DNA from 3 places in the Paenibacillus sp. FSL H7-0357 genome. Region 2 is predicted to be linked to each of the others. Evidence: riboswitches for the same ligand, from Rfam matches in the RefSeq annotation. Region 2 holds a riboswitch; each other region holds the start of a gene.
The links. A riboswitch is a leader RNA that binds a small molecule or an ion and turns the genes downstream of it on or off. The one in region 2 is predicted to bind thiamine pyrophosphate.

Region 1 (10,464 bases), 3.3 Mb from region 2:
AAGCGATGACATCGCCATCGCCGGCACCGGCGTCAACGCCCTTGATGGCCCAGCTTTCCCCGGCAACATGGGCCACCTCAGCAACATTGCCGCGCAGGGCGGTAATGCGCAGCTCCTGGACCAGCTTATGCGTGACCTCGGTGCGGTAGGCGGTAGCACCGGCTCCAACGGGGTCCAGCACCAGCGGTACCTTATGGCGCCCAGCCGCTTGCCCGGCCAGCACCATCGAGGTGATGGCATGCTCGTTCAGCGTGCCGATGTTAAGCACAACAGCTCCCGACATCGCGGCGATGTCCGCCACCTCCTCATGGGCATCGGCCATGAAGGGCGAAGCGCCCAGGGCCAACAGCCCGTTGGCGGTAAAATTGGCCACCACAATGTTGGTGATGTTGTGCACAAGCGGATTGGCTTCACGTACTTTAGCTAAATAACTCATTATTAGTCCTCCTCAAAGTTTTGTTTGAATCAGCTTGCTGAAACTATAAGCAAAACTGCAAATATATTAAATGAACTTAAAATTAACAGTCAGCGACCCGCAGGTTGGACTATACAGTGCATGTCTGTCCTCATACATCTCATTCCTTTATGCGTTAGCGAGGCCCATTCTATTGCACTTCCACAGCAGACGGCCCCTAAATCAGCCATACATAAGTCCAGTCCCCATACATGAATCTCTAAACTTCGGTCCTTTGAACTTAGCTCCTACAGATTAACAAAAGCATCCTTGCTGTCCGTTTCTCCGCTCAACAGTCCGTTCTCGGACAGCCACGTGTGCACGTTCTCCCAGGATTTCTCCTCCTGCTGTCCAAAAGGCAGTTTTCCTGCATCCATCAGCGGCAGAAGGATTTCCAGACTTTTTGTCTCGATTGCTTGGTCGAGCGGGGCGGTAGCATCTTCGTGTGCAAACAATATTTCAAGTGCCTGCTGAGGCTGCTCCTGTACGAATTGCTGTCCTTTGCGTGCCGCATTCATGAACTTCCGGTAGTCATCCTCCTTATCCAACAAGCCCTGTTCACTGGCAACAAGCACAAGCTCATAATAGTCCGGTACTCCGTAGTCCGTCGGATCGAATGAAGTGACGGGGTGGCCTTCTTTTTCCAATATCAATGCCTCATGATTAATAAATCCGCCGATAATGCCGTCTGCGCGTCCGGTAGAAAGAGCAGGAATAAGATCGAATCCAACATCAATCAGGTTCAGTGAAGCCGGATCGCCTCCGTCGTATTTGACCATTGTCCGGAGCATCGCTTCATACAGGGGAATGGAGGAGTATCCGGCATTTTTGCCTGTGAGTTCTTTCGGGCCGGTTATCCCGCTCTCTGCGGGGACCAGAAGATGATTGAGCGGATGCCTTACGAGCGCTGCGACAGATTTTACAGGTATTCCTTCACTCCGCGCCATTAATACCTGTGGTTGGTAGCTGAGAGCCAGATCGACTTTACCTGCGGCGACAAGCTTCAAAGCATCATTGCTGTCCGCCGGCATTTGAATGTCCACCTCCAGCCCTTCTTCGGCAAAATAGCCATTCTGCTGAGCAGCATACAGGAAGGAATGAACTGCGTTCGGATACCAGTCGAGCATTATAGTCAGCTTGTGCGGTTTGCCGCTGGAATTCTCTGAAGAAGCGGCGGAGGTATCCGGGTCTTTTGCGCTGGCGCAGCCGCTTAAGAGGGTAAGCAGGCATAACAACAATAAGTATGGAATAAGTCGGTGTGATTTCTTATGTGTGGAATGATTGCGATACAGCTCAGGATGGGTCATCGGTAAAATCCTCTTTTCTGCAAAATGAGTTTTTCGAGCACAGCGATACTGAGAAACAAGGCTACACCCAAAGCGGACAGCAGCAATACGGCGGCGAACATTTCTGCACTTTGCAGATTGCCGGCCATCCGGCGGCTGAAATAACCAAGCCCCCGGCTGCCGCCCAGCCATTCCCCGATCGTCGCTCCGATCACACAGTAGACGATAGAAAGCTTAAGTCCGGAGAAAAAGGAGGGCAGCGCCAGCGGAATCTGCGTCTTGCGCAATATCTGCCAGCGGTTTGCCCCAAGCGTCAGGAGAAGGTCTCTGTACAGGCTGCCGCTTTGCCGCAGACCGTCATAGACGGCTACCACAACAGGAAAAAAGGCAGTCAGAAAGACGACAGCAACCTTGCCCCACAGGGTATAGCCGAACCACATAATAAAAATAGGTGAGAGCGCGATCAGCGGAATGGTCTGGCTGATAATCAGCATGGGATAAAGTGCTTTGGCGAGCGGAGCGAACATATGCATGCCGGTACCCAGCAGTGTTCCGCAGACAACCGAGAGGGCAAACCCGATCAGTGTCTCCTGCAACGTGGCGGGCAAATGCTCTCCGAACAGCAGCCCCCGCTTTTCAATCAGCGCTGTCCAAATTGCACTTGGCCCCGGGAGAATAAATGAAGGGATCATGTTCAGCTGTGCTGTGATCTCCCATGCCGCAATAAGCAGCACCACAAGCAGTAGAAAGGGGCCATAAGTCCGCAGCTGTTTCTTATACCATAGAGCTCTCATGCAATCTACACTCCAAATCCTCCCGCAGGGCAACAAACTGCGGTTCATAATTCATTTTGTAATGTCTGGGTCTCGGCAAAGTGACGATCAGCTCCTGCAGCCCGCCGCCAGAGCCGCCGGTCATCAAATAAATCCGGTCGCTGAGCAGCAGCGCTTCTTCAAGATCATGAGTGATGAACAGAACGGACTTATCGAGCCCGCCCCACAGCTCCAGCAGCCAGCGGTGCATCTCCCGTTTGGTGATCGCGTCCAGCGCTCCAAACGGTTCGTCAAGCAGCAGCAGTTCGTTGCCAGCAGCTAGTGTGCGCAGCAGGGCGACCCGCTGGCGCATCCCGCCGGACAGCTCCTGCGGATAAGCATTTTCCTTGCCGGAAAGGCCAAAGCGGCCGAGCATTCCGCGGATCCGGGCGAGTGCCTCGTGCCGGCTAGAGTCCTGCTTCAGCTCCCAGGGAAGCAGGCAATTGTCCAGCACGGTCCTCCAAGGCAGCAGCAGGTCCTGCTGCGGCATATAAGCGATCTGTCCAAGCCGCGAGCGTGTCGAACGAGAGCAGCGTCCATGTACGGTTATTTCACCGCCGGACGGCTCGAGCAGGCCGGCAATGATTTTGAACAGTGTGCTTTTCCCGCAGCCGCTGGCTCCAACAACGGAAATGAATTCGCCTTGGCGGACGGTCATTGAAAGACCGGAGAATACCGGATTCCTAGTCGCTGCAAACGAATAAGCCAGGTTGGTTATAGTGAGCATATTGGAATGTGGAAACCTCCTGCGGGCGTAGTTTGTTTAACGTTACTTGCCTGATCGGCGGCAACAGCAGACACAAGAAAGACCCATTCATTTCCGGAGGAAATAAATGGGTCTGAACGTCACAGTCAGTTAGCTTAGTGCGGCTCCGCTGAACAATTCTGCTCCACTTCCCTCCGCTGGTATGATCCAGATCAGGTTCCAAGGGTCCGGAGCTTAAAGCTCCGTCTCAGTCGGCCGACTCCCCTAGTGAAATAACAGGTCAATATTGAATTTGCAATTGCTAATTAATATACCATATCCCGGCAGTTTGTAAAGAGAAGCAGTCGCTCACTTTTGCTGCAGTCCGGTTATGAACAGCGTGATCATACCAGCGGGAATCGCTTCTTTGCTGGAGCCGTACCGTTTCGGCTGGCATAAGTAGAGGTCTGACTGAAGATGCAAAAAACTTGATGAAGCAGCGGTGCTTTTGGGCAAGATAAGCAAGTGTCCATGCAGTGAAAAATAGAGGGATTTTGAAAGGGGTTCATGTGATGAAGAAGCTTAGTCTGACTATCCTGCTGCTGCTAACTCTGCTGCCGGCAGGGGCATGCGGCAATAATAACAATACAGCGCCTGCGGCTACTGCCGCGCCCACAGAAGGAGCGGCTCCGGCCGGGCAGAACTCACTGGAAGCTGTTAAAGCGAGTGGCAAGCTGCGTATTGGTACGGAAGGGACATATGCTCCGTTTACTTTTCATGATGCAGAGGGCAAGCTTACCGGTTTTGATGTGGAGATTGCCAAGGAGATTACGAAACGGCTGGGGGTGGAACCCGAATTTGTAGAAACCCAATGGGATGGCCTGTTTGCCGGCATGGATGCCAAACGTTTTGATACGATATTCAACGAGGTTTCGATCACGGATGAACGCAAGGTGAAATATGATTTCTCTGAGCCGTATATCGTCTCTAAGGGAGTGCTGATCGTGCGCGAGGATAACCAGGATATTACAGCCTTCGCGGATCTTAAAGGGAAGAAGGCAGGTCAATCGCTGACCAGCAACCTGTCCGATATCGCCCGGGAGAACGGTGCGGAGATCGTCGCTGTGGATGGCTTCAACCAGGCCATAGACCTGCTGACCTCCGGCCGGATTGATGCGACCGTAAATGACGGCTTGTCCTATCTCGACTTAAAGAAGCAAAAACCAGATGCAAAGATCAAACAGGTGGATGAAACGGCCGAGGGGTCGCAAAGTGCGGCAGTTTTCCTCAAAGGAAACGAAGAGCTGGTTAATGCTGTCAGCAATGCGCTGGCTGAAATGAAGAGCGATGGAACCTATCTGAAAATATCGGAGAAGTACTTTGGGGCGGATGTGTCCAAATAACAAATGGAGCTGGCGCGAAGTTGCAGCCGAGTGTCCAAAAAGGATGTCTGAACGATGGATGACCGGAAAATTGGGATTTTCATGGATTCACTGCTGCCCCTGTTTAAAGCGGGGGTGGCTTATACCCTTCCGCTGGCGCTTGTTTCCTTTGCGCTTGGATTGCTGCTAGCTGTTCTTACCGCGCTGTTCCGTCTCTCCTCATGGAGAATCCCGAAGCTGATTGCCCGGTTCTACGTCTGGGTTATCCGCGGAACACCGCTGCTGGTACAGCTCTTTATTATCTTTTATGGACTTCCGGCGGCAGGGATTGTGCTGGATCCTTTTATTGCCGCTGTAATCGGTTTTACACTCAGTGTTGGAGCCTATTCTTCGGAAATCGTCCGGGCAGCCATCCTGTCCATACATAAAGGCCAGTGGGAAGCTGCCTTTTCCGTCGGAATGAGCCGGGGGCAGGCACTGCGGCGGATTATTCTGCCTCAAGCGGCGCGTGTATCGGTTCCGCCCTTGTCGAACTCTTTTATCAGTCTCGTAAAGGATACCTCCCTGGCGGCAAGCATTACGTACGTAGAGATGTTCAAAACAGCGCAGCAGATCACGGCGACCACCTACGAACCGCTGCTGCTCTATAGTGAGGCTGCATTATTCTACCTGCTGTTCTGCTCCGTGCTGTCCGCGCTGCAAAATGTCCTGGAACAGCGGTTTGACCGTTATTCGGCGAGATAAGGAGGAAATCACTTGATTGAAATTCGCGGCCTGCACAAATCCTTCGGTTCGCTACAGGTGTTAAAAGGTATCGACCTCAGCATGGAGCATGGCAAGGTTCTGGTGATTATCGGGCCCTCCGGCTCCGGCAAAACAACGCTGCTTCGCTGTTTTAATCTGCTGGAAATACCGGATCAGGGCAGCCTGTCGCTGGGGGGATTAAACCTTGAATTTACGCAAAACAGGAAAATTCCGCATAACACACTGATGGCCCTCCGTCAAAAAACAGGGATGGTTTTTCAGTCCTATAACCTGTTTCCGCATATGACTGCGCTTGACAATGTAATGGAGGGGCAGGTTACTGTACAGAAACGCAGCAAGGGGGAAGCCAGGAAGCGGGGGATAGAGCTGCTGGCCAAGGTTGGCCTCAGTGATAAAGTGGAGGCTTACCCCCATCAGCTGTCCGGCGGCCAGCAGCAGCGTGTGGCCATTGCCCGGGCGATGGCGGTCGATCCCGAAGTGCTGCTGTTCGATGAGCCGACTTCAGCACTCGATCCTGAACTGGTGGGCGAGGTGCTGAAGGTCATCAAGCAGCTTGCAGCTGAAGGCATGACAATGGTGATCGTCACCCATGAGATGAAGTTTGCTGCCGATGTGGCCGACCGGATCATCCTGATGGACAACGGTGTGATCCTGGAACAGGGAACTCCGCAGCAGGTGCTGGAGCAGACGGAGAATCCGCGGGCCCTGCAGTTTCTGAACCGGCTGAGCGGTGATGATTTATGAGTCGCAGTGTATCCAAGCTGCGTGGAACAAGTAAAGGCAGTCCAGGGGGAGACCCGGACTGCCTTTGCTTGTATTTAGTTCATCTCATGATGCGCGGGGGAGCGCCTGAGATGCAGTCAATAGTAGTTAGTTCTGCGTGGATGCATCATTGACTGAATTCAGATATTCCAGTGCATTGTACAGCATAACAGCCGCTTCGGCGCGGGTGAGCTCGCTTTTCGGATTAAACTTGCCATTTGCATCAAGCGTGTTGATCTTGTATTTCAGCGAACGCTGTATGCTGCCTTGGTAGGAAGGCTCCAGTGCAGCTTCATCAGCGATATCTACAGGAACAATATTGATCAGTGGCAGATTGCCAACCTTCTCCACGCCCTGAACGAGCAGGTTGGTGAACATCTCCTTAGTAATTAGCTTGGAAGGATCGATATCTGCAGGAATATCAACGTCGTTGTAATGGGCGTTGACGAAAGCTTCCGCATACCAGGTTTTGTCTTTTACCTTGGAGAATATAGCGCTGGCCAGAGGTGCCTTGTTGAAATCAATGGCAGCCAGACTGAGTTGAAGTCCACCAGTGATAAACTGCACGCCTTGTGCTGTGGTCACTTTGGCACCAGGCAGAAACTGGGTATCGGAGATGCCTTTAATGAGACCTTGTTCCTTCAGGGAGTTGATTTTGGACTTTCCGGCTACGTTGTCAATATCTTTAAAGCTGCCGCCAGCAGCAAACATCTGTCCTCCCAGCGAGAAGGAGAGAAGTGATACGGTTGTTATCACTGCAAAAGCACTTTTTTTCAGTTTCATGGAGATTCCACCTCTATAGTAGGGTAGGCCGCTTGGCCATTATCAACTCCTTTGACGTTATTGTTGGGGTGAAGGTTGCAGACAATTTAATTTTAAATGGCTATGTCTGCGTTTTCTACATCACTTCCTGAAACATCAGGTTGCGGTAAGGATACTTGCTGAGGCTGCTTTCGAACAATAGCGCGGCACCATACTCCTCTATCGTGACGGATTTCAGTGACCTTGCCTTAACGAATCTGCGAACCAGCTTGTTAACGGCAGTCCTGTCGTTGCGCCGGATTGCGGCAGCAAAGCTTTCGGCGTAACTGCGGCTTCTGGCCAGCTTCCGGTAAAACGGAAGAACAGCTGCGGCAATCCTGCGGTGCATCCTTGCATTAAAAGTAAATTGTACGGTACCCGGCGGGATCGTCGTCCCGTTTGTATAGAAGGATACCGGCAACGGAAAGGGGAAGGAGATAAAGTAGCCGATGCCGTTTGTGCCGTAATTCTCTACAGAAGCGAGAGTAGGAATCTTTGCGAGCAGTTTGCCCATAAGACTAAGGTCTGCGTTAACGATGGCGCTTGACCATTGCGCGGCAAAGCTGCCGCTTCCGGCTATCTTCCGGTAGAACGGCAGCATGGCCGCAGCAACTTTGCGCAGAATGGAGCCAGTCACAAGGGGTCTTGCTGTAGGTGCGATTTCATTTGCCATCCGGACCCTCCTCATATCAATAAAATAATCCCTCAATATAAGGTATGGAAGCCGGGCCTATTTCGGATTGGGCAGACGTTTAATCTACAGGAATATAAATAGTTATTCGCATATTATCAGGATACGCTGAGTTCAACACATCCGTAATTTCAAAGTCCGGCCCCTCCCGCCGTTCATAATTGGTGTTCGGCAGCCAGGTTCCGTAGATATAGTCTCGGGTTGACTGGCTCAACCCGGCTGGGCCATGGGCCTTGAACATGGCATAGTTTCCTGCCGGGATATCAAATTGGACATAAGCTTCCGCTGGAACTTCTGCTGTATCCGCTACCGCTTCACCGATGATAAATGAGAAGTCTCCGTTCTCCTGATAGTGGCAGGCGATGCCGTAGGACATCCCCGGTGACTGTTTTTCCGGAATAGCCATGAACCGCCCGTTTCTTCCAAAGTCATCATAGAATCCGGGAATATCCTTGTAATGCGCGTCTTCATTTAGATTCGTTTTGTACTCTACGCCGATAATCTTTGTTCCTTCCCAGTGGATCAGAGTTGGTTTGTCCATTTCGTGTACATCTCCTTTGGTTTTTTTTTGGAGTTCCAGAAAATTGATGACAGGCTGTCCTTGGATAACGTCTGCAGTTTTGCGGTATCTACCGGGCGTCAGGCCGGCAAAGCTTTGAAAAGCCCGGGTGAACGCTTCCTGGGACTGGTACTGAAAACACAGGGCGATTTGCAGTACGCTTTCGTTGCTTCCACGCAGGCGGTTAGCCGCCTCAGACAATCTTCGTTTGCGAATGTACTCGTTGACAGTGAAGCCGGAGATCGCCAGGAACATCCGCTGGAAATGAAATGCCGAGAAATAAGCCCGGGCGGCAATCTCTGCAATCCGCAGTTCCTCCTGCAGATGTTCTTCAATGTAGTCGAGCGACTGCTGGATTCTGAAGTAATAGTCCATCGGCGTCATTCCTTTGCGCGTTAATTACAGCTTTAATTATGCGGGATATGTTGAAATGTTTTTTGATTCATTGTGCGGAAATTCGGCGGGTGATGTTATAATCATGTCATAGACTTTTCATTTATGGTCAATTTTGTTATGCTTATATCGTAACGATTACTAATTATAAGTACAAGATATAAGGAAATTCTTGCGGAAAGGCGGGAGAAGCCATGAACCCAATTGCGAATATCAGCCAACAGTTTGCTGCGCAAAACTATAAATTGACGCCCCAGCGTGAGGCTATCGTGAAGGTGCTGCTTGATAATGAGGAAGAGCATTTAAGTGTGGAAGAGGTATACATGCGTGTGAAAACGAGTTATCCTCATTTGGGGCTGGCAACGGTATACCGGACTTTGGAGCTGCTATGTGAGCTGCATATTGTAGAAAAGATGAATTTCGGCGATGGCGTGGCCCGTTATGATCTGCGGGATGATCATGCCCACATGCATCATCATCTGATCTGCAATGTGTGCGGAAGGCTGGAAGAAATCAAGGAAGACTGGCTGCTGGAGCTGGAAAGACGGCTGGAAGTGGAGTACGGATTTAAAGTCACCGATCACAGGCTCGACTTCAAAGGCACTTACAAGACATGCAAGCAGAACGGCTGTAAGGCGGACAAGCAAAAACAGGCGGTATCCTAAGGTTTCTGGAGATTAATATTGGGCATAAAAAAGACGCAGAGCTCTGGCAGCCTGCGTCTTTAGGTGTATCATACTTTGGAAAGAAATACTTATAATGGTTATTTCTCTACAGTGCCTTTAGCCTGCTTGGGCCAGAAAGTGTAGCTAAAACTTATAAGGGCATCAATCCCTACAATAATTGCCCAGACTTTTAACGTTTCGAACAGATTCTCTGTTCGAGAAGAATCACCAGTCACAACAATCATACCGTACATCACAAGTGCGCCAATGGCAAAAGCGAGCAGATGAAGCAGCCAGCCGATTCTTTCATTGCGTGCATGTGCTGTGCCGTGTTTTGGCTTGGGAGCAGGTTTTGGACCTCCGGCAAAACGGTAAGCAAACCGTTCATCCGCCCATTTGATCATCCGGTGGCCCCATGCGATGGATACGCCGATATAGATGGCGGAAAGACTATGCATGAATGTGGCTTCTGCGCCATTTCTCAGGTCAATTACCGCAACGGCGATAAGCACCAGATCAATCAGTGGAGTGCAGAACAGCAATATGGCTCCTATCTGCTTCTTGCGGAGGATATAACGGAAGGTCAGCCCCGCCAGGACGAACACCCAAAAGGCGATCTCACAGCCAATAATAAATAACGCCATTTTCGTATTTTCCTCCTAAATAGTACAAGTGTATTAAATCAATTGCTGTAAGTTTAGCATGGATGACCTTATAAATTCAACTATGATATAATTGCCTTATGCCAAAAATAGTGAATCATGAGGAACGGCGCCAACAGTTAGCCGAGGCCGCCTGGCGAATTATCCGCCGGGAAGGGATGGAGGCAGTCTCCGTCAGGAGTGTAGCGAGCGAGGCCGACATGTCATTGGGATCGCTGCGCCATTATTTTGCCACCCAATCAGAATTGCTTGCCTTCTCCATGAAGATGGTGTCGGATCGGGTCAACGCACGTATGGAAGCTATGGAATTTACGGATCATCCACTGCAGGACATCGAACGGTTTATCCGTGAGCTGATGCCGCTGGATGAAGAGCGGAGTGTGGAGGCCGAAGTCTGGCTGGCATTTTCCGTAAAGGCTGTTACAGACCCTGAGCTGCAGGTGCTGAAACAGGAGGTACATAACGCTATGTATGATGGCTTTAGCCAAGCCATTGAATATCTCGCGGCCCGGGGATTGCTTAAGGAGGGATTGGACCTGAGGGCCGA
Region 2 (10,464 bases):
ATAACGATAAGCGGGTAAGGAATATACTTAATAATATACACTCAAGGGCAGAGATTAAAAGTAAAATAAAAGAGAGTAATGATGATTTACTGAAGTTAGAGATCAACAGTGAAGAGTATCCAAAAGAGATTCGTTATGGGGATCAAAAATACATGAAGAACATTTATTATAACACCATATAGACCTTATGCCTGTAGTTCAAGAAGGCAGATACATCATCTAACAAGGTATTCACGCTGCAGCCCATACGGCCCTTGGTCTGTAAGAGGTTTTTCGGGCAAGTGAACTCAGCAGATAACCCTGCACTGGCTAAGTCCGTCGGACCTGGGGCTAAGCCCCTTAAGCCAGTGAGGGTTCGTGATCGTGTCCGAAAGCCACATTAGAGTTAAATACTTAATGTGGCTTTTCTATTTATAAAACTTTGGCATTATAACACTGTTCGATCCCACGACCAGTCTACAACTTTATTTTCTTTATTCAGTTGTAGTATTACATTAAAGTTAGTAATTGGCATTAATGTGAGTAGCTTAACAATAAGGTTTGTGTCTTGAAAAAATAGATTGTAATTACTCATTTGAGCGACTTTTTTATGCTTACAAAGAGAAAATAGGTGTTCGGAGAAAATACAGTAGACTAGGAAAATAAAGTTGTAGACTGAGTACCTAACGATAATCCATTAAATAAATCCGATTGCGGGTACTTGGATGCCGCGCCAGCCGCTTACATCGCATTGGCCATATTGATTATCACCTACAGCGACCACCGTGCCGTCCGATTTAAGCCCGATGGTATGAGCGCAACCCGCCGCAACCGCCACAATATCGCGCCAGCCGCTTATATTACATTGGCCATACTCATTCCAACCCACAGCCGCCACTGTACCGTCTGATTTAAGGCCGATGGTATGATTACTACCTGCCGCTATCGCCACAATACCGCGCCAGCTGCTTACCTCGCATTGGTCACGCTTATTCCAACCCACAGCCGCAACCGTGCCGTCCGATTTAAGCCCGGCGGTATGAAGGTAACCTCCCGCAACCGCCATCATATCACGCCAGTCACTTACATTGCATTGGCCATACCGATTATTACCCACAGTAGTCACCGTGCCGTCCGATTTAATCCCGACGGTATGCCAGTCACCTGCCGCAACCGCCGCCATATCACGCCAGCCGCTTACATTGCATTGGCCTTCATTATTTCGACCCACGGCCACCACCGTGCCATCCGATTTAAGCCCGACGGTACGACGCCAACCCGCCGCAACCGCCACAATATCGCACCAGCTGCTTACCTCGCATTGGTCATGTTTATTCCAACCCGCGGCCACCACCGTGCCGTCCGATTTAAGACCGATTGTATGAGCATTACCCGTATGAGCATTACCCGCCGCAACCGCCACAATATCGCGCCAGCCGCTTACCTCACATTGGCCATATTTATTATCACCCACAGCCGTCACCGTGCCGTCTGATTTAAGCCCGACGGTATGGCGATAACCCGCCGCGATGGCGGCCGGCGCGCCGACCAGTGTGTCATATCTTTTAGGCGCAACGGTTTCCATAATCGAATCCCCCGTAATTCATAATTTTATAGATAGTATTGCAGAATCTTCACGAATTTTCAACGATTCAGTGTGGCCGGTTACCTCACAGTTCGCCTCGGGCAACGGCGCTCCACCTGATGGTGAATTCCTCATATTTAAAATCATAGATTATTTGAAGTAGACTTCTTATTCAATGTCATTAACAAAATCAGTCCGATGATACATGCTGTACCAATCCATTGGAAAAAGCCAAAAGGCTCTTTTAACCAAAATACAGTTGTTAATATAGCAGCTAGTGGTTCCAAACTACCTAGAAGGCTTGTTTCTTTTGCTGAAAGGCTCTTTAAACTTTCTATATAGAACCAGAATGCTATCATTGTGCCGAATAGAATAACGAAGATTAAGTATAAATAGGTTTCTAGCGTCCAGTTTTTAAAGTCTGACTGCCAAGGTGGATGGATAAGGCTTAATCCGAAACCACCGATTATCATAGCCCAACCGACAATGACGAGGGAATCGTATTGCTTCAAGAGAGGAATTGCGTATAGGGTATAAAAAGCTAGGGATATTCCTGATAAAAGCCCCCAAACTATTGAGATTTTTGGCACGGATAGTTGAGAGATCGAGCCGTTTGTTAGTAAGAAGAAACAACCAACTAAAGCAAGGCAAATAGTTACCAAATCATTTCGTGTTAAGACAATGTGTTTGCGAAGAATTAAATAGATGATAATCATTATAGGGGCTAAACACTGTAATAGTGTTGCAACAGCAGCATTACCGGATTTGATCGATGCCATGTACGTGTATTGAACGGAGAGCATACCAACCAAACCGAAGACAAGGAGTTGGCAAGCTGTCTTTCTATTTTTCCATACACTGAATAGTTGTGAACGGTCTTTTATGAAAAACTGAACGGTTAAGAGTAAAGCACCAGCTATGAGCAAACGTGTTGCTACAAGCCAATTTACATCGATTGTGAATTGCTGAAAGAGTTTTTTTGAAACGGTACCACTAATCCCCCAAAATATAGCCCCTGTTATAACAAGAAACAATCCTGTTCTTCTGGCTGATCTATCCATGATGATTCCCCACCTTATAATATAATAATAGTGTTATAATAGGTGAAAAATCTTTTTAATTATATCTATATTGGATGTTAAAGTATAAATATATTGAGGTTGTGGTCATTTGCAAATTAAAAATTTCATGATTGATCAAAGCTTAAAAGAGCTTACTGAGCATCGAACGGTCGTACTACCGGTTGCATGTTACGAAACAACGATTAATCAAAATATAAATGGATATATACCGCTTCATTGGCATGATGAAATTCAGTTTGTTCTGGTTATAAAAGGGGAAGCAATCTTTCAAATAAATGAAGAAAAATTAGTAGTACGACAAGGGGAGGGGGTATTTATAAATAGTGGCTGCCTACACATGGCCGAAGAAAAGAATAAATCGGGTTGCGTCTATATCTGTTTAAATGTTTCTCCTCATTTCGTTTTATCACAAGAGCTGTATACAACCTATGTAACCCCTTATATTCAAGCGACTAATTTACCCTATTTATTTATAGATGCTGATAAGCCTTGGGGGAAAAATGTATTAGATGCCATTGTGAAAATAAATCAATGGATTCAACAAAAATCCCCCTGCTTTGAAATTGATATTACCATGCACCTGGCACTAATTTGGAAAAACTTAATCATCAATGGCTTTCAATTAGAGTACGACCAGATGGAAATGGTAAAGAGCCATCGGATGAAGCAAATGTTGAGTTGGATATATTTGCATTACGCTGAAAAAATCACTTTAGATGATATTGCAAGAGCAGGCCAACTGAGCCGTTCTGAATGCTGCCGATATTTCAAACGAATGTTAAAGATAACTCCGTTGAATTATGTTATGGATTATCGAATACAAAAAAGCTTAGTCTTACTGCAACAAGCAGAATCTAATGTTACAGAAGTTGCCTATAAGGTTGGATTCAACAGCACCAGCTATTTTATAGAAAGATTCAGAAAGGAGATGAATATGACACCCTTAGCCTACAGAAAATCAAAAACGGATAATTGCTAATGTATTAAATAAATTTTATTTTAGGGGGGCATGATATGGAAGTTTTTGCAGAATATTTAGCGCAAATTGATAACCCGGAACATCGGGAGCGAGTGGAAGAGGTTTTGGCTTGGGTAATCAAGAAATTTCCAAACCTAATGCCGAAAATTGGCTGGAACCAGCCTATGTTCACCGATCATGGCACATACATTATTGGCTTTAGCGTAGCCAAACATCATATGGCTGTTGCCCCTGAAATCGCAGGGATTAATCATTTTTCTGCTGAAATTGTGCAGGCTGGCTATGATCATACCAAGCAGTTGGTACGTATCCGTTGGGAGAGTCCGGTTGATTTCTCATTACTTGAGAAGATGATCGAGTTTAATATTTTGGATAAGGCAGACTGTTCAAGCTTTTGGCGGAAATAAAGTCGTCAAGATATGAGCGTGTTGCTTGAATTTCATCATAGTAAAAGTGAGGTGCTGAATGAAACAGCGCTTCACTTTTTTTATGGAAATTTGATGTCGTTTGGTATTAAAAACCGATTGATGATTGTATAATATAACAGAATATGTAAGCGTTTTCTGAGCATGGGGATTTCATAAGAAACCCCCATATGTTATGTGTCTTAATCATATCTGCTATGCTAGAACGATAATTCTTCTTAGATCTGATGATCTAACCGCCTCCATATGCTAATGCACCTCATAATGCCTATCGACTACACCCTAACGATTAGATAACTACCATCCCTCAAGCCATTCCTTTCACCCTTTTACATTGTTAATGAAACACCAAGACATACCCCATAGATTTGCAAACTTTGTGAAGGGGGATGGATCTTTTCGGAAAATAGAGCACGGGAAAGTACAGCAAACCATTTAAGGAGGTAGCTTTATATGTTCAAAAAAATGATTGCGGTTTTTTGTGCATTAATTATCACCTTCATGACTGTATCTTTCGTCCCCCCGCAAAAGGTGAATGCCGAAGCTAATTCGGTCGTAGCCCAAAATGGCCAACTGCGAGTTTCTGGGAACCAATTAGTGAATCAGGCGGGAGAAGCGATCCAATTAAAGGGGATGAGTTCCCATGGTTTGCAATGGTTTGGGGAGTACGTGAATTATGATAGCATGAAATGGATGAGAGACAATTGGGGAATAACTTTATTCCGGCCAGCTATGTATACGCAAGATGGCGGCTATATCAATGATCCTTCGCAAAAAAACAAGGTGAAAGAAGCTGTACAAGCTGCGATTGATCTGGGAATCTATGTGATTATCGATTGGCATGTGCTGGGTGAAAAGGATCCGAATATTTATAAAGAACAGGCAAAAGGTTTTTTTGCAGAAATGGCCAATTTGTATAAGGACTATCCGAATGTGATCTATGAAATCGCCAATGAGCCTAATGGGTATGCTACGTGGAACGGCCACATTAAGCCATATGCAGAGGAAATGATCCCGGTTATCCGATCCATTGATACGAATGGAATCATTATCGTAGGAACCGGAACATGGAGCCAGGATGTGCATGATGCCGCCAATAACCCTATCGCCCAAAGCAACATTATGTATACAACACATTTCTATGCCGGGACTCACGGTTCATTGCTGAGAGATCGTATTGATTATGCAAGGAACAAAGGTGTAGCCGTATTCATCACAGAGTGGGGAACGAGTGACGCTTCCGGAGATGGTGGTCCTTTCCTTGCCGAATCTAAAGTATGGACGGATTTTATGAAAGACAGAAAACTGAGTTGGACCAACTGGTCGTTATGTGATAAGACGGAAGCCTCCGCTGCATTGACGCCTGGCGCAAGCCCTTATGGTGGTTGGTCTGACGCGCAGTTAACGGCATCCGGTAAATTTGTCAGAGAGCAGATAAAGTCAGCAACGCCTCCAAGTGATGGTATCGTTTCTGGTAAAACCTACAAAATGGTTAACGTAGGCAGCGGTAAAGCATTGGACGCAGCTGCTGCAGGCACTGCAAACGGCACAAATGTACAGATCTGGGACGATAACGGAACGGGTGCTCAGCAGTGGACAATCACAGATGTTGGCGGAGGATTGTATAAGGTTATTAACGTCAATAGTAATACAGGTTTGGATGTAGCTGAGATGGGGACTGCCAATGGATCGAATGTGCAATTATGGAGTTATGGCGGCGGTTCCAATCAGAAGTGGAGCATTGTTAAAGTTGGAAGTGCTTATAAATTGATTGCCAGCAACAGTGGGAAAGCTCTGGATGTTGCTGCTGCTGGTACTGCAAATGGAACCAACGTTCAAATTTGGGATGACAATGGTACAAACGCGCAAAAGTGGAATCTGTATCAACTAGACTAGCGGGGGAGGTTTGAAGAAGGCTCCCGGATTGTATTTATCTCTGCTCAATGTTAATCTAACTAATAGAGATGCATACAAAGGAGCGTTAACCTGATCATGTGGATTACTCTGTAAAGATTAACAATGCGAAAGGATGCCTGTAATAGTGATTACACTATTTTATTCGGCATGCTTTTCTTTAATCTTACAGGGTATGCAGGGAAAGGTGTAATTTAAACCCATTCTGCGGATACCTTAGGGTATCCGCTTTTATTGTCGTGGGAAACCGCATCTCTATCGCTCCTAACCTACATATCCTCCTACTAATGATTGGAGGGATTTTATTATGAAACCGAAGTTAGTCTTGATTGAGGGATTACCAGGATTCGGGAAAACAACAACGGCTCAATTAGTTCATGAAATTCTTACGGAAATGAACCTTAAATCTCAGCTGTTTTTAGAAGGGGATTTGGAGCATCCAGCGGATTATGAGGGAGTCGCCTGTCTCGAGAAAAATGAATTCGATGAATTATTGGGTACCCATGAGAAGTTTCGGGATTTGTTGAATAATCGTGTGATTAAACAAGGTAGCCATTCTTTCCTGGAATATCGAAAAATCGCAAATGAATATGGGCCGGATTTTCCAGATGAGTTATTGCAGGCAGTTGCCAAAAATGATGTTTATGAATTGTCGCTAGCTCAAAACAGGAAACTGATAACAGAGCGTTGGAAGGGATTTTCGGCGAATATTTTAAATGGCCCAGACACCTTTGTTTTTGATTGTTGTTTTATACAAAACCCTGTGACCATTGGAATGATTAAATATGGTGCACAGAAGGAAGACGTTATAAATTATGTTCTAGAACTGGCAGCGATTGTGGAGCGGCTGAATCCATTGCTGCTTTACGTAGAGCAGAATGATCTTGATCATTCTTTCAGAAAGGCCGTTAAGGAAAGACCTAAAGAATGGTCGGAGGGATTTATTGAATATTATACTAACCAAGGGTATGGAAAAAAACAGGGTTATACAGGTTTAGAAGGAACCTTGGAGGTACTAAAGGCAAGAAGGGAATTGGAAGAAGAAATATTTAACGGCATAAACATAGCCAAGAAAAAAGTAAATAACTCTTCTTATGACTTAAATGATTATAAGCAAGTTTTGGTGGGGATTTTATCAGAATATTTTAGTTCAGCAAATTAAGTACAAATGACAAGCCGAGTTGATTTCAGGCATTCACTGCTGACTTCACTCGGTTTTTTTTGCTTAAATATTATATATTGACGTGATATATATTGGTCTGATATATTACTGAGTGTAATATGTAGATGTTTTAAATAAGGAGGAGCTATTCTTGAACAGTCAGGATGTTATTTTAGGCTTGCTCATGAAAGAAGCGTTGACTGGCTACGAAATAAAGCAGTTATTGGAGAATGTGTTGTCTAATTTCTATAGCTCTAGTTATGGCACGATTTATCCTACGCTTGCCCGAATGGAGAAGGAAGAATTAATAACCAAGGAAATTGTGCCCCAGAAAGGTAAGCCAAACAAGAATGTTTATAACATAACGGCTAAAGGGCGAGATTGTTTTAACGACTATTTACTAGCGCCACTAGAGGGAGACAGTAGTAAGAAATCCGATTTTATGATGAGGCTTTATTTTGGCCGATTTGTGGGGTATGACAAGGTGATTTTCTGGTTGAAGCAAGTACAAGAGGAATCACAAAAAAAGTTAGATCAGTTATTAGAGCAGTATTCACATTATAAAGATGAAATGCACCCGGCCCAGATCATCTGCATCCAGATTGGGATAGCAGAATATAAAGCTAAACTTACAACTATTGCCGAGGGATTGTTAAGCATGGAGCAGTTAGAGGAAGAGAAGAGCAGCATTTAGCGAATTCAGATACTTTTAGGAGGAATTTTAATGAAAACAATTTTTATCACGGGTGCTTCATCTGGCATTGGGAGAGCTACAGTAAAACATTTTGCTGAAAGAGGATGGAACGTAGTAGCCACGATGCGTGCACCTGAAAAAGAAACTGAATTCATTACATTGGACAATGTGTTGGTGTTGCGGTTAGATGTTGAGAAAACAGATACCATTCAATCTGCATTATCTGAAGCTATTCAGCGGTTTGGTAAAATTGACGTTCTCCTGAACAATGCCGGATATGGGACAATGGGACTTATAGAAGTAGCTACGGATGAGCAGATCCGCAGACAATTTGAAGTGAATGTTTTTGGTCTTATTAGTATGACTAAAGCCATGCTGCCTCATTTTAGATCTAATCAGGAAGGGTTGCTAATCAACATCTCTTCAATGGGAGGGATCGTGACCTTTCCTACGATGTCTCTGTATCACTCCACTAAATTCGCGGTAGAAGGTTTTTCTGAATCCGTATCTTTTGAATTAGCATCACAAAACATCAAAGTAAAGTTGATTGAACCAGGAGCCATTAGCACGGACTTTGGCGGAAGATCGATGGAGTTCTTTTTTAATGATGGCTTAACGGATTATAAATCATTTACTACTGCCTTTCTGGGTAAATTAGGGGAAATGGAAAAAGCTCCAGACTATGCCTCGGCACCAGAACTTGTAGCTGACACTATTTATCAAGCGGCCACAGACGGTACAAGCAAATTCCGTTATGTAGTGGGAGAAGATGCGAAAATGCTCATAAGTATGAAGAAAAATACGGTTGAGGAAGAGTATCTAAGTAATATAGCTCAGCATTTTTCATAAAAGAGGACATGTTTATCCAAAGCTCTATTAAGAACACCGGTTGACAATTGCTGGATTTCTCTGTAACTTAAACATAACTAAATAAGAAACCACTAGGGGAGCCTGAATAGGCTGAGACGGGAAAAATGCATTCCTGGACCCTTGAACCTGATCTGGATCATACCAGCGTAGGAAAGTGGAGTCGGACCTTTATTTCATTGTTGGCGTTAGCCTTATATGGATTTTTGAGCCGCTCCATGTGGAGCGGCTTTTTTGCGCGTTTTCTTATTTACTCAAACCTTAAGGAGGAAATAAGATGCCGAATCAAGAGAAGAAACATGAGGTCGATCTGTGTGCTTTTCCGGGAAGTCACAAGGTGTATGTGGAGGGCTCACGGCCTGATATTCAAGTTCCGATGCGCGAGATTACATTAAGCCGAACCTCGGGTACGGCCGGAGAAGCGGAGAATGCTCCTGTCCGTGTCTATGATACAAGCGGGCCTTATACTAACGATGAAGCCTATAGCGATATCCGCAAGGGGTTAACGCCTCACAGGCTTCAGTGGATCGCGGAGCGGGGAGATGCCGAATCTTACGAAGGAAGAACGGTCAAGCCGGAGGATAACGGGAATCTCACGGAGAAGTCGGCGGCAGAGGTGTTTCCGGGATTGCAGCGTCGGCCCTTGAGAGCCAGAGAAGGCGGCAATGTCAGCCAGCTGCATTATGCGCGCAGAGGCCTGATTACGTCGGAGATGGAATTTATCGCAATCCGGGAAAATGTAACCCCTGAGTTTGTTAGAGAGGAAGTAGCCAGCGGCCGTGCGATCATTCCAGCGAATATTAACCATCCTGAGAGTGAACCGATGATTATCGGGCGGAATTTCCTGGTGAAGATCAATGCCAATATCGGGAATTCGGCGGTGTCCTCTTCCATTGATGAAGAAGTTGAGAAGATGAGATGGGCTACCCGCTGGGGAGCGGATAATATTATGGATCTGTCGACAGGCAAAAATATTCACACCACCCGTGAATGGATTATCCGCAACTCTCCGGTACCTATCGGGACAGTGCCTATCTATCAGGCTTTGGAAAAGGTAAACGGCAAGGCTGAGGATTTAACTTGGGAGGTATACCGGGACACTCTGATCGAGCAGGCGGAGCAAGGAGTGGATTATTTCACCATTCACGCCGGGGTACTGCTGCGTTACATCCCATTAACGGCCAAAAGAATGACGGGCATCGTCTCCAGAGGGGGTTCAATTATGGCGGCCTGGTGCCTGGCCCATCATCAGGAGAACTTTCTCTATACGCATTTCGAGGATATTTGTGAAATCATGAAGGCTTATGATGTGGCGTTCTCTTTGGGTGACGGGCTGCGGCCAGGCTCCATTGCCGATGCTAATGATGAAGCCCAGTTTGCCGAGCTGGAGACATTGGGTGAATTAACCTCGCTTGCCTGGAAGCATGATGTTCAGGTGATGGTGGAAGGTCCGGGCCATGTACCGATGCATCTGATCAAAGAGAATATGGATAAACAGCTTGAGCTTTGCCATGGCGCTCCTTTTTACACACTGGGTCCACTGACTACGGATATTGCACCCGGCTATGATCATATCACCTCGGCTATTGGAGCGGCGATGATCGGCTGGTTCGGAACGGCGATGTTGTGTTATGTTACCCCGAAGGAGCATCTAGGATTGCCTAACAAAAATGATGTGCGGGAAGGCGTCATCACCTATAAAATTGCCGCCCATGCAGCCGACTTGGCCAAAGGACACAAGGGGGCGCAGGATCGGGATAACGCACTCTCCAAAGCG
Region 3 (10,464 bases), 1.4 Mb from region 2:
GGTTCACCCTCCAGGTCAATATCAACCTGGAACCCTTCCTTCTCCCAAAGCGGATACCAGGCAGCGGCACTTTCGCGCAGCAGCCGCAGCACGTCCCTGCGCTCCAGCTTCAGCGTTATCTTTCCGCTGCTGAGCAGATTATAAGAGAGCAGATTCTCGATCAGCACGCTGAGCCCGGCAATCCGTTCATCCATCAGCTCCAGCGATTCCTGCCCGCGCGGCGATAGGCTTTCCTTGCCCAGCACATGGAGATGAGTACGGATTACGGTGAGGGGAGTCCGCAAATCATGCGACAGATCCGAAACCAGGCGCTTGCGCAGTCCCTCCTCTTCCGCCTCTCTGGACCGGCTGGCAGTAAGCTCAGTCACCATCGTATTAAAGGCCTCCTCCAGACGGCCAATCTCATCCGTTCTGCCGCCGGAAGTAACAGACTTCGGAATTCCGGCCCCGCCCGTGAAACTCATGGCCGTCTGCAGGCGCAGCAGCCGGGTTCGGATCCCTATGAAGAACAGCAGCGACACCACAATGAAGCCGGCAAAAAACAAAACCAGAACGATTAAATACCACGAGCTTAGCCCATCAATACTTTCTTCATCCCTCAATGCATCCGGAATTTGCATCACCATAAAACCTTCTCCGGCTTCCGCACGGTCTCCTACAAAGGCGACAATGGCGAGCGGATTAAGCTCTGTGCTCTTTTTCATAAAGGCAACCGCTTCTGCAGCACTCCACTGCGCGGGCAAAACATCACCCTCTACCTGCTTCTGCAGCTCGGGATCTTCCGGCATAAGGCTTAGCCTGGTTTTCCCGTGGCTGTCTACCCAGAACATCCCGGCCAAAGAATACTCACTGCTGAGTTGCCGCATCCGCTCATTGATCGCCTCCGGCGGTTTGCCCAGCAGACCCAGCGCTTCCTGATGCCACATCTTCTCCAGCTTGGTGATGCTGGAGTAAGGGGCATATTCATCAGGCGGACCTTCCCGGGTCCATGCGCTGAATACGCCGTATCCGACAAAAGTTGCCGTCATCATGACAGGCAGGAACAGCAGCGCAGCAACAATAATCAGCAGATAACGGGAGAGCAGCGAGCTGCGCAGTTTGTGCGAGCGCCCGCTGGCCTTCATGCTCTCACCCGGTAGCCGATTCCCCGGACCGTCTCTATAATCTCCGGTGCTGCCGGGTCAAGCTCCAGCTTCTCGCGCAAATAACGGATATGTACCATCAGCGTCTTGTCCCCCTCTATGTAAGCCTCACCCCAGACGGCTTCATAGATCTGTTCCTTGGTCAGAATCTGCCCAAGATGGCGGAGCAGGTAGGAGAATATCTGAAACTGCTTGCCGGTTAACAGGATTTCTTTGCCGCTTGCCGCCTCTTGAATAAGGTGTTCCCCTTCATGGACGATCAGATGCTTAATCCTTAGCGGTGCAGGTGCCGCAGCACCGCTCCTTCTCAGCAGGACTTCAATCCGTGCAGCCAGCTCATCCGGGTGAAACGGCTTGGTCAAATAATCATCGGCGAATTCCAGCCCCTGGAGCTTATCGTCGATGGAGGTGCGGGCGGAGAGCATCAGAATTGGCAGCCCCGGGTACGTCCGCTTCAGCCGCTGCCCAATGGTGAAGCCGTCAAGACCGGGCAGCATGACATCGAGAATGGCCAACTGACAGCCGGCAGCCGCCTCCACTGCCCCTTCACCGCTCTCCAGCCAGCGGACGGCATACTGGCGTTCCCGAAGATCGGCGGAAACCGCACTGCCAATCTCCCGGTCATCTTCAACATATAACAATGTAACGCTCATTTAGCTTTCAATCCCTTTCTCGGTGGAAATGGCAGGACATCATAAAATCCCCGAAGGCGGCGGATGACCGTCTGCGCTTCGGGGAGGATATAGGTTGTATTGATTATGCACGGTTTCCAAAACTAGCCGGGGGCTTGTCATCCGGCTTCCCGAAGAGATACCCCTGGCCCAGATCAATGCCGATGTCCCGGCAGAAGAGGAACTCTTCCCGCCGTTCGATTCCCTCGGCAAGCACCTTGGCACCAAAGGAACCGGCCCGGTTCACAATATTGAGTACGCTTCTCTGTTTCCGGTCGTCCTGATCGCAGAAGCTTCAAATACAAAATCTTCCGGGTCCTCTTCCAAACGATGAATCGCTTCGAAGGTCAAACAACTCATAGGGCTGAAAGGGGCTACCCTGCGGCAGTGGCCGCAGCAGCAATTCAAAACCCACAATTTCTTCGTTAAAGTTCACGATCGGCTGCAAATGGCTGCAGAAATCATGATTGGAAATGATCGTTATCAGATTATCACTGGCAAACCGGACGCTCAGCTATTCCAGCGTCAGCCAGATTTCTACAGGAATACGCCGGGTATGCCCTTTTATACATAGGGACAGCGGCGTAGCCCACTCATTCTGCAATCCATCCAGAAGCTCCAGCAAATCCATGAGCTCCTCTCTGGAAGCATAGGCGGCTATTCCGGATCGGGCAGGGCCGCATCTTTAATTCTCCTGCGTCCTCTACCGGTTCGATGTCAGAGCACTCACTGCAGTTCATGTGCATTCTCCTCGCCTCTAGATGTCAGATTTCAGTCCAGTAATTATAACATGATTTACCATAAGCCAGCTATCTTCCGGACGGCAAAAGGCCATCTATAAACCGTAGGGTTTAAGATGGCCAGCTGCTTCATATCTTAGGTTTATTAGCCGTTAACGGCAGCTGTAGGCTGCCAAACGCCATGCTCTTCGTTTTTGCCAACATACTCTATCCGTGCCGGTGCAAGCTCCAGAATGACATAGTCAGGATCATCCGGTCCCTTGAACCATTGCTCCAGTGATTTGTTCCATACTTTGGCCCGTAAGCCTTCATCCTTGGTGACCGCGACTGTTGCTTCGATCTCCAGCACATCCTTGCCGCCGCCCTTTTCATATCCAAGCAACAGAAAAGCATGCGGATTATCCTTCAGCTCTTCTACCTTATGCGTCTTCCGATTGGTAGCGAGGTAAATGTTTAAGCCGTCATGAAATACCGCCATATAACGCACCTTAGGTTTGTTGCCGGCTTCTATCGTGCCGAAGGAACCGAACTTATTGTCATCCAGCGCTTTGATGATATTTTGCTCCAGCTCATTGTTATCCATTGACGAAACAGCTCCTTTCCAATATGTGTGCTTATTATAGTGTACCCGTCCGGTTCAGAATGAATCCGGGACAAAATCATGAACTCACTTATGCTTTTCTCCCGCCATGGAGCTGGATGTATGTCATCGCCGTGGCTGCAGGCGCTGGCCATTTTTGCAGGAATCCTATTTGTGCTCAGCTTGGCAGCCTGGAAATTAGGGTAATATAGAAGATGTCAATATCCTGTGCATAAGGGTGGAACCGTTAATGACTGAGCATTTCTCCGAACACACCGAACCTACACTACATACCGTTCTACTGCAGTTTATTTTCCCCTTCTCCATCAAGGACGGTGAGGACAAGAGCCTGGCCCGGCAGCTTGGGCTTGACGGCTTCACCCGATTTTTTCTCGACAACAAAGAGCTGGAGGATGCTTATTACGGCGAAAGCTACTGCGTATCCCATGAGAAAATGGAGCGCAGCTATCTGCCGTTCGCAGCCCATGTCCTATTCCCGCGGGACAAGGATAAGGAAGATTCCTTCCGCCGGTTTTCCCGGGTAAACGAGCTGGCCTGCATACTGGAAATGACACAGCAATCCATAAACTTCCGGGTACTCTCGACGGATGTATTCATTTGTCCGTTTCAGCTTGGATTTCTGACCGTAAGAGTCCGCATCGAGGAAGAGAACCTGCCCTTCAGCACCGCGCTGGAATTCGCCGACCGTTTCCGCACACTCGAGGATGTCTCCTACCAGGACAAACATACGCATATCCATTGCCAGGACAAAACCTTCGATCAGGTGGAGGATTTTGTGTTCAGGAATCTGGCCGATGGCCTGCAGCCGTTTATGGACCAATCGGAAATTGACGGGGCCTACTTCGAGACGCTTCCCTTCTTCGTTGATGAACGAATGCTGGTCCAAGCCTTTTATGGCTTCAACCGGCAGGAGGACGCAGACGAAATCAGCGTGGAGCTGCGTTACCGCGCCTCCCAGCTGGATGGGCTGAATCTGGACGGAAAACCCTATATCAGCGCCAGCGATCCCGAGTACATCGAAGAGTACTGCCAGGCACATTCGTACAACCGCTGGGGGCCGGATACCTACTATATGACCAACGAGCAAACCTTCTGCTGCCTGAGCCGGGCCGAACCGGAGGTAGCCACTCCACTGGTCAATCAGATGTACGGGCAGTATTACTACGGGCTGCTCCTTAGTATTTTCCACAAAATCGTCCTGTTGAAGCTTTCCAATCTCCACTCCCGGCTGCGTATCAACCACGATTATGATGAAATTGAGAATCTGATCTTCCTGATTAACAAGTTTTCGGCCAAGTTTTATTTTCTGGAGCTGATTTCACAGTCGCAGGGCCGGGAGATCTTCATCCAGCTGCGCAAAGTATACGGCAACGACGCCCTTTTTGATGAAGTCAAAATGACCCTGAACGACCTGTTCCAGTACCAGGAGAAATTCCAGGCTAAACGCCGGGATACGCTGCTGATGATTCTGACCGTCTTCACAGTGGTGAGCGGCATCTACGGGATGAACCAGGTCATTGAAGATTTGAAGGGACGTATTGAATGGAGCAAAATGCTGGAATACTCTCCTTTTGAATATTTGGCACTGCTGCTCACCTTCACCGGCATCCTCGTCAGCATCCTCCTGACACTGAAAGAGCTGTGGAACGGAATCCGCAGCCGCCGCAGAAAAAGATTTTATTCCAAGGATTGATAAGCTGTCGGAAACAATCATGAGTGATTTGCTCTCCGGACGACGTAGTAATGAATAGTATATACGCCGGAGGTTGCCTATGACGTTCAATCCTAATGACAGCCTGGCATGGGCCGGGCGGTTCAAAAACAAAGATAAAAAAGCACTCGCAGAAGCGATTGATTTCTTTGGCCCTGATGTGCAAAGACTGGTCTGGCGTATTCTGTCCGGCACCGGAAGCGCGGAGGATGTTGAGGAATGTGTGAGCGATGTGTTTATGGCGGCATGGAGCGGAATCAGCCGTTATGAGCCCGAGCGCGCCTCCTTCCGCACCTGGCTGTTCCTGCTGGCCAAATACAAAGCGCTGGACCTGAGACGCAAGCTGCTGCGCCGGGGCGGAACCGGAGAAGCAGCTGCCTCCAGAGCTACATGGAATGAGATTTCCGCCGAACAGGAAGTTCTTTCCCGAGAGACGGCCAGTGAATTGATCGGCTGCGTGCAGCAGCTGGGCGAACCGGACCGCAGCCTGTTTCTGCGCAGATATTTCCTTTATGAGAGCCTTGATCAGCTAGCGCAAACCTTCAGTCTCAGTAAAAGGGCAGTCGAAAGCCGCTTATACCGTTGCCGGACGCTGATCAAGCAGGCGCTAGGCCTGTCTGAGAGTCAGGGAAAGGAGGCTCAACATGGCCAAAGACATGAAAATTGAGGAACAGCGCCTGTTCGGGATGATTGATTCTATGAGCTTCAGCGATGCAGAGCTTGCCTTAGGTGTTCTGCCGGAGGTTGACCAAGGTCCGCACCTGGCAGACGAAGAGGAGGCAGCTTCGCTCGCCCGCGTCAAAGCATGTACACTTGCCCGTCTGGAGCCCGAAGCCGCTGTCCACACCTTCCGTTCCCTCGCCTGGAGATCCCGGAGGCGGAATATCTTCGCGGCCGCAGCGGCAGTAATACTCATCGCTGCCGGTATGCTCGCTTTCTCTCCTGAGGTACAGGCCGGGTTAAGAAAGGCGCTGAGTTTCCTTCCTGGCTTCGGCACTGTTGTGGAGAACAGCCCCGGTGACCGGATCTATGTACTGAGCAAACCCTATGACATTGCTGTGGGGGACGGAAGTCTGACCGTAGATGCCGTTCTCCTGCAAGAGCTTGGCGGGAGCATTACGCTTCGCGGCCGGAAAGTCCCTGAAGTCAGCGAGTTTGAGGCAGATATCGGCGGTAACCGCTATACTTTCACCTCTTATATGCGTTCGTCCTCGGAGGGAGAGTGGTACGGCAGCTACAGTTCAACTCAAGCGCTGCAACTGAAGAAGGATAATCTTCTAACCCTGCATCTGGGCGGCACAACCATTGGTCCGTTACAGCTCACCGCTCCGAAGACAGCTGAGGAGCTCGGGGAACTCGGCGCAAGCGATATACAGCAGGATGTGCGGATTACTGCTTTTCCGGTGGACCTTGGCGGCGGGCTTGTCCGTGTCCAGTTATTGCCCACTCTGACGGCGGAATCCGGGCTGACTGTCCATTCTTACGGACTGGAGCCGCTGGTGCCTGGATCAGGTCTCTATATAGAGAACGCGGCAGGAGAAAAGGCGGCACTGGAGCAGCCTGAATCCATGTCCTATCCTTCCGACTTCCGGTTTCATGAGACTGCCGGGGCGGGCACTTGGCCTTATACGGTCTTCATTCCTTATATTGAAGTTTCAGATCGTGACGCCGTATCTGCAGAAGTAGAGATTCCGCTGCCTGATATCGGCCAGGAGAAAATGCTCCACACACGCGCGGAAATCGCGGGCTTTCCGGTAGAGTTCACCCGCATTGAACGTACCGGCGAGACGGCTGCCAGCGTCGATGTGAATGTGAATTTCAATGCCGCAAAACTACGGACGCTGAAGTATTTCCTTATTCGCTATCCGGGGCAGGCGGACAACAGCTCATTCTCTTGGGTGAATACCGACCAGACCTACGGCGTGATGAAAACCCTCCATTTAGAAACAAAACCCGGGGAGGATAAGCTGCGGTTTAAGCTGTCCGAGCCGCATTTTCTGCTCAAAGGGCCGTGGCGCCTGCCGCTGAAGCTTGATAGCTAAGCAGAGTTGCTACTGGACAACTATGGAGCGGGCGTCTATAATACACCGTAAGAACACAGCAATACCTATAACTTCATAGTACCAGGGGTGCTGGAATTGGCCGGCTGAGATTGTATCCCACAAGATACTGACCCTTATACCTGATCTGGATAATGCCAGCGTAGGAATCGTCAATCGCTTACGGCCGTTTATGGCCCAAGCACAACCTTGCGCAAGTAACTGGTGTCCCGATTCTCGGGGCGCCTTTTTTGTATGGGACTATTCAGAATTTGGAAGACTAGGGTTGCTGGAAGGAGAGAAGAAGAGAAATGGGAGTCACAAAAGTATTAAAGCTCAGCCTCACCTGCATGCTGGTCTTTGCCATTGCCGGATGCGGCAATAGCAATGGGAACTCTGGCGGGAATGCAGCAGACACTGCCGGGAACAGCACCACTGCTCCTGAAACCACTGCCGGGGCAGCAACGGACGCTCCGAAGGAGCTGACCAAGGTCAAGGTCGCGCTGGACTGGACGCCGAATACAAATCATACCGGGCTTTATGCGGCAAAAGAGCTGGGCTATTACGAAGAGGAAGGGCTGGATGTTGAAATCGTGCAGCCGGGTGCTGCCGGGTCCGACACGATGGTTACCTCGGGCGAAGCTGCTTTTGGCATCAGTGCCCAAGAGGCGCTGACGCTGGCCCGCCTGCAGAAGGTGCCGCTCGTGTCCATCGCCGCTATCATTCAGCATAATACCTCCGGGTTCGCTGCACCGAAAGACCGCAATATTAAGACACCGAAGGATTTCGAAGGCAAAACCTACGGTGGCTGGGGTTCCCCTGCCGAAGAAGCGGCCATGAAAGCCATTATGGACCCCGAAGGCGGAGATGTGAAAAAGGTGAAGCTGGTGAACATCGGTGAAGCGGACTTCTTCACCGCCGTGAAACGCGACATTGATTTTGCCTGGATCTTCTATGCCTGGACCGGGATTGAAGCGGAGCTGCGCGGAGAACCGCTCGACATGCTCTACCTCAAGGATTATGCACCCCAGCTCGATTACTACACGCCGGTACTGACTACGAGCGAGAAGGAAATTGCCGAACATCCGGAGCTGGTGAAGGCTTTCCTTAAGGCTACCTCGAAAGGTTATCAATACGCCATTGATCAGCCGGAGGAAGCCGCAGCCATTCTTTCCAAAGCTGTTCCCGAGCTGGATCCCAAGCTGGTCCTGGCCAGCCAGAAATGGATCAGCCCGAAATACAAGGATGATGCCGTCCGCTGGGGCGAGCAGAAGAGCGAGGTCTGGCAGGATTACGCCGACTGGATGTATGGCCTGAAGCTGCTCGATCAGCCGCTGGATGTTCCAAGCACATTTACGAATGAGTTTTTGCCAGCTAACTGATTAAGGATGAAGTGATTGAATGTTCGTTTCGCGCTGTACGCAGATTACCCATTTAAACTGAGAGGATTGATATGTTGTGGCCAATACATTGCTAAGCATTCAGGTAATTCCCAAAACTCCGAACAACGAGGATTCGATTCCTTACGTGGACAAAGCCATCGAAGTGATTCAGAAATCCGGTGTGAAACATCAGGTGAACCCGCTGGAGACCACGATGGAGGGCGACATCACCGAGCTGCTTGAGGTTGTGCGCCAGATGCATGAAGCGCTGATTGCAGCAGGCAGTCCGAGCGTCATCTCCCAGATCAAAATTGCCCATAACCCGAATGGAATCAGCATGGACAAGCTGACGGAGAAATACCGGCCGTGAGATCGTATTGGAAACAGATTTGGCCGCCCCTTGTGGCGGTCGTCTTTTTTCTGGGGTTATGGCAAGTTTCGGTATCCCTGTTCCATATCGAGTCATGGATTCTTCCCAGCCCAAGCGATATCGCCCGGGAAACCTCGGGCAATGCTTCCGGCATTTGGGCACATACAGCGGCTACGCTGCGCCTTACCCTGATCGGCTTCCCTATCGGCACAGGCGTGGGTCTTATTGTTGCCCTGCTGCTGCATCTGCTGCCTTGGCTCAAGAGAGCGCTCTACCCGCTGCTCATTCTCAGTCAAAATGTGCCCTCCATTGCGCTCGCGCCGCTGCTGATTATCTGGTTCGGCTTCGGGCTGCTGCCGAAGATTGTGCTGATTACGCTGGTCTGCTTCTTCCCGGTTTCAGTCGCTGCCATGGGCGGCCTGATGCAAAGCGACCGGACCATGCTGAACTATATGAAGATGGCCGGCGCGAACAAATGGCAGATCTTCACCAAGCTGGAGCTTCCGGGCTCCCTGCCCGCCCTGTTCTCGGGACTTAAAATTTCGGCCACCTACGCCGTAATGGGCGCTGTTGTCGCGGAATGGATCGGCGCTGACAAGGGCATCGGCTACTACATGCTGCTGCAAAAATCCGCTTACCGCACAGACCGCGTATTCGTCGCCATTGCCATCATCGTGCTGCTCAGTCTTGTGCTGTTCGCACTTATCGCGCTGCTGGAGAAATGGCTGGTGCGCTGGAAACCGCGCAAAAGTTCCTAGAAAAGGAGGATGGCCGACAATGCCGCATATTACAGATAACCCGCCATCCGGCACTGAAGCAGCCGGCATTCCTGAATCCAGGACCTTACCGCCTGCACTTGAGGTAAAAGGAGTCTCCAAAACCTTCACCCACCGCCGCCGCGAAACCCGCGTGCTGGACAACGTATCCTTAACAGTGCAGCCGCAGGAATTCGTCTCAATTGTCGGACCCTCAGGCTGCGGAAAAAGCACTTTATTCCATATTATCGGGGGCCTGGAGCTGCCGGATGCCGGAACGGTAAGCATGAACGGCAACCTTGTTACAGGGCAGCGCGGAGAGATCAGCTATATGCCGCAGCAGCCCGCGCTGTTCCCTTGGCGGAGCATCGAGGACAACGTCCTGCTCGCCGGTGAGCTTAAGGGCGCGCCGCAGGCTGCGGCGCGGGAAACCGCCCGCCACTGGCTGGCCAAGGTCGGCCTTAGCGGCTTCGAGCGGGCCTACCCGCATATGCTGTCGGGCGGCATGCAGCAGCGGGCAGCCTTCCTGCGGGCTCTGCTCGCGCCGCAGGAGCTGATGCTGCTGGACGAGCCGTTCAGCGCGCTGGATGCGCTGACGCGCAGCGAAATGCAGCGCTGGCTGCTGGAGCTGTGGGAGGAGAACCGCCGCTCCGTGCTGTTCATCACCCACAACATCGAAGAAGCGTTGCTGCTCTCCAGCCGCATCTATGTGTTCTCCGGACGTCCCGGCTCCGTCCTGCATACGGTCGATGTCCCGTTTCCCCGGCCGCGCCGCGAGGAAATCGCCGATTCGCCGGAATTCCTCCAGCTCAAGCGCCAGCTGTCGCAGTGGATGCGGGAAGAGCAGGCGAAGAGCGCCAAGTAATCTTAAGCGATATCCGCTTAACAGCCTGTGCAAAAGACCAGCCGTCCGATGAACCGGACGGCTGGTCTTATTAATATGTAGTTATTTCAAGATAACCACACCCGAATGCGACACTGATTCAGGCAGCGCAGGGCTCCGCAACACAAACAAAAGGAAACACGCCCGCTATTTTCATATAAAACCTATTT

Region 1: it holds a riboswitch for thiamine pyrophosphate, as region 2 does, so the genes downstream of both, H70357_RS14915 (ABC transporter ATP-binding protein) here and thiC (phosphomethylpyrimidine synthase ThiC) in region 2, are expected to answer to the same signal.
Region 3: it holds a riboswitch for thiamine pyrophosphate, as region 2 does, so the genes downstream of both, H70357_RS01945 (ABC transporter substrate-binding protein) here and thiC (phosphomethylpyrimidine synthase ThiC) in region 2, are expected to answer to the same signal.

What each region holds. Positions count from the first base shown of each region.
Region 1 covers NZ_CP009241.1:3,448,258-3,458,721, forward strand. The annotation lists gene thiM (hydroxyethylthiazole kinase) at 1-436, opposite strand, end outside; gene H70357_RS14905 (ABC transporter substrate-binding protein) at 703-1,761, opposite strand; gene H70357_RS14910 (ABC transporter permease) at 1,758-2,534, opposite strand; gene H70357_RS14915 (ABC transporter ATP-binding protein) at 2,515-3,279, opposite strand; TPP riboswitch at 3,431-3,534, opposite strand; gene H70357_RS14920 (amino acid ABC transporter substrate-binding protein) at 3,810-4,640, shown strand; gene H70357_RS14925 (amino acid ABC transporter permease) at 4,695-5,363, shown strand; gene H70357_RS14930 (amino acid ABC transporter ATP-binding protein) at 5,376-6,128, shown strand; gene H70357_RS14935 (S-layer homology domain-containing protein) at 6,255-6,929, opposite strand; gene H70357_RS14940 (hypothetical protein) at 7,045-7,620, opposite strand; gene H70357_RS14945 (AraC family transcriptional regulator) at 7,700-8,572, opposite strand; gene H70357_RS14950 (Fur family transcriptional regulator) at 8,785-9,255, shown strand; gene H70357_RS14955 (hypothetical protein) at 9,354-9,899, opposite strand; gene H70357_RS14960 (TetR/AcrR family transcriptional regulator) at 9,998-10,464, shown strand, end outside.
Region 2 covers NZ_CP009241.1:6,762,456-6,772,919, reverse strand. The annotation lists gene H70357_RS29870 (hypothetical protein) at 1-182, shown strand, start outside; gene H70357_RS29865 (RCC1 domain-containing protein) at 677-1,564, opposite strand; gene H70357_RS29860 (DMT family transporter) at 1,708-2,625, opposite strand; gene H70357_RS29855 (AraC family transcriptional regulator) at 2,735-3,625, shown strand; gene H70357_RS29850 (iron chaperone) at 3,661-4,032, shown strand; gene H70357_RS29845 (cellulase family glycosylhydrolase) at 4,504-5,946, shown strand; gene H70357_RS29840 (P-loop NTPase family protein) at 6,272-7,126, shown strand; gene H70357_RS29835 (PadR family transcriptional regulator) at 7,278-7,820, shown strand; gene H70357_RS29830 (SDR family oxidoreductase) at 7,851-8,669, shown strand; TPP riboswitch at 8,754-8,860, shown strand; gene thiC (phosphomethylpyrimidine synthase ThiC) at 8,965-10,464, shown strand, end outside.
Region 3 covers NZ_CP009241.1:431,340-441,803, reverse strand. The annotation lists gene H70357_RS01975 (sensor histidine kinase) at 1-1,124, opposite strand, end outside; gene H70357_RS01970 (response regulator transcription factor) at 1,121-1,795, opposite strand; partial or broken gene H70357_RS34915 (EAL domain-containing protein) at 1,899-2,087, opposite strand; gene H70357_RS01965 (pyridoxamine 5'-phosphate oxidase family protein) at 2,699-3,136, opposite strand; gene H70357_RS01960 (hypothetical protein) at 3,384-4,847, shown strand; gene H70357_RS01955 (sigma-70 family RNA polymerase sigma factor) at 4,927-5,532, shown strand; gene H70357_RS01950 (hypothetical protein) at 5,510-6,907, shown strand; TPP riboswitch at 6,981-7,091, shown strand; gene H70357_RS01945 (ABC transporter substrate-binding protein) at 7,216-8,286, shown strand; gene H70357_RS01940 (thiamine-binding protein) at 8,363-8,656, shown strand; gene H70357_RS01935 (ABC transporter permease) at 8,653-9,414, shown strand; gene H70357_RS01930 (ABC transporter ATP-binding protein) at 9,434-10,276, shown strand.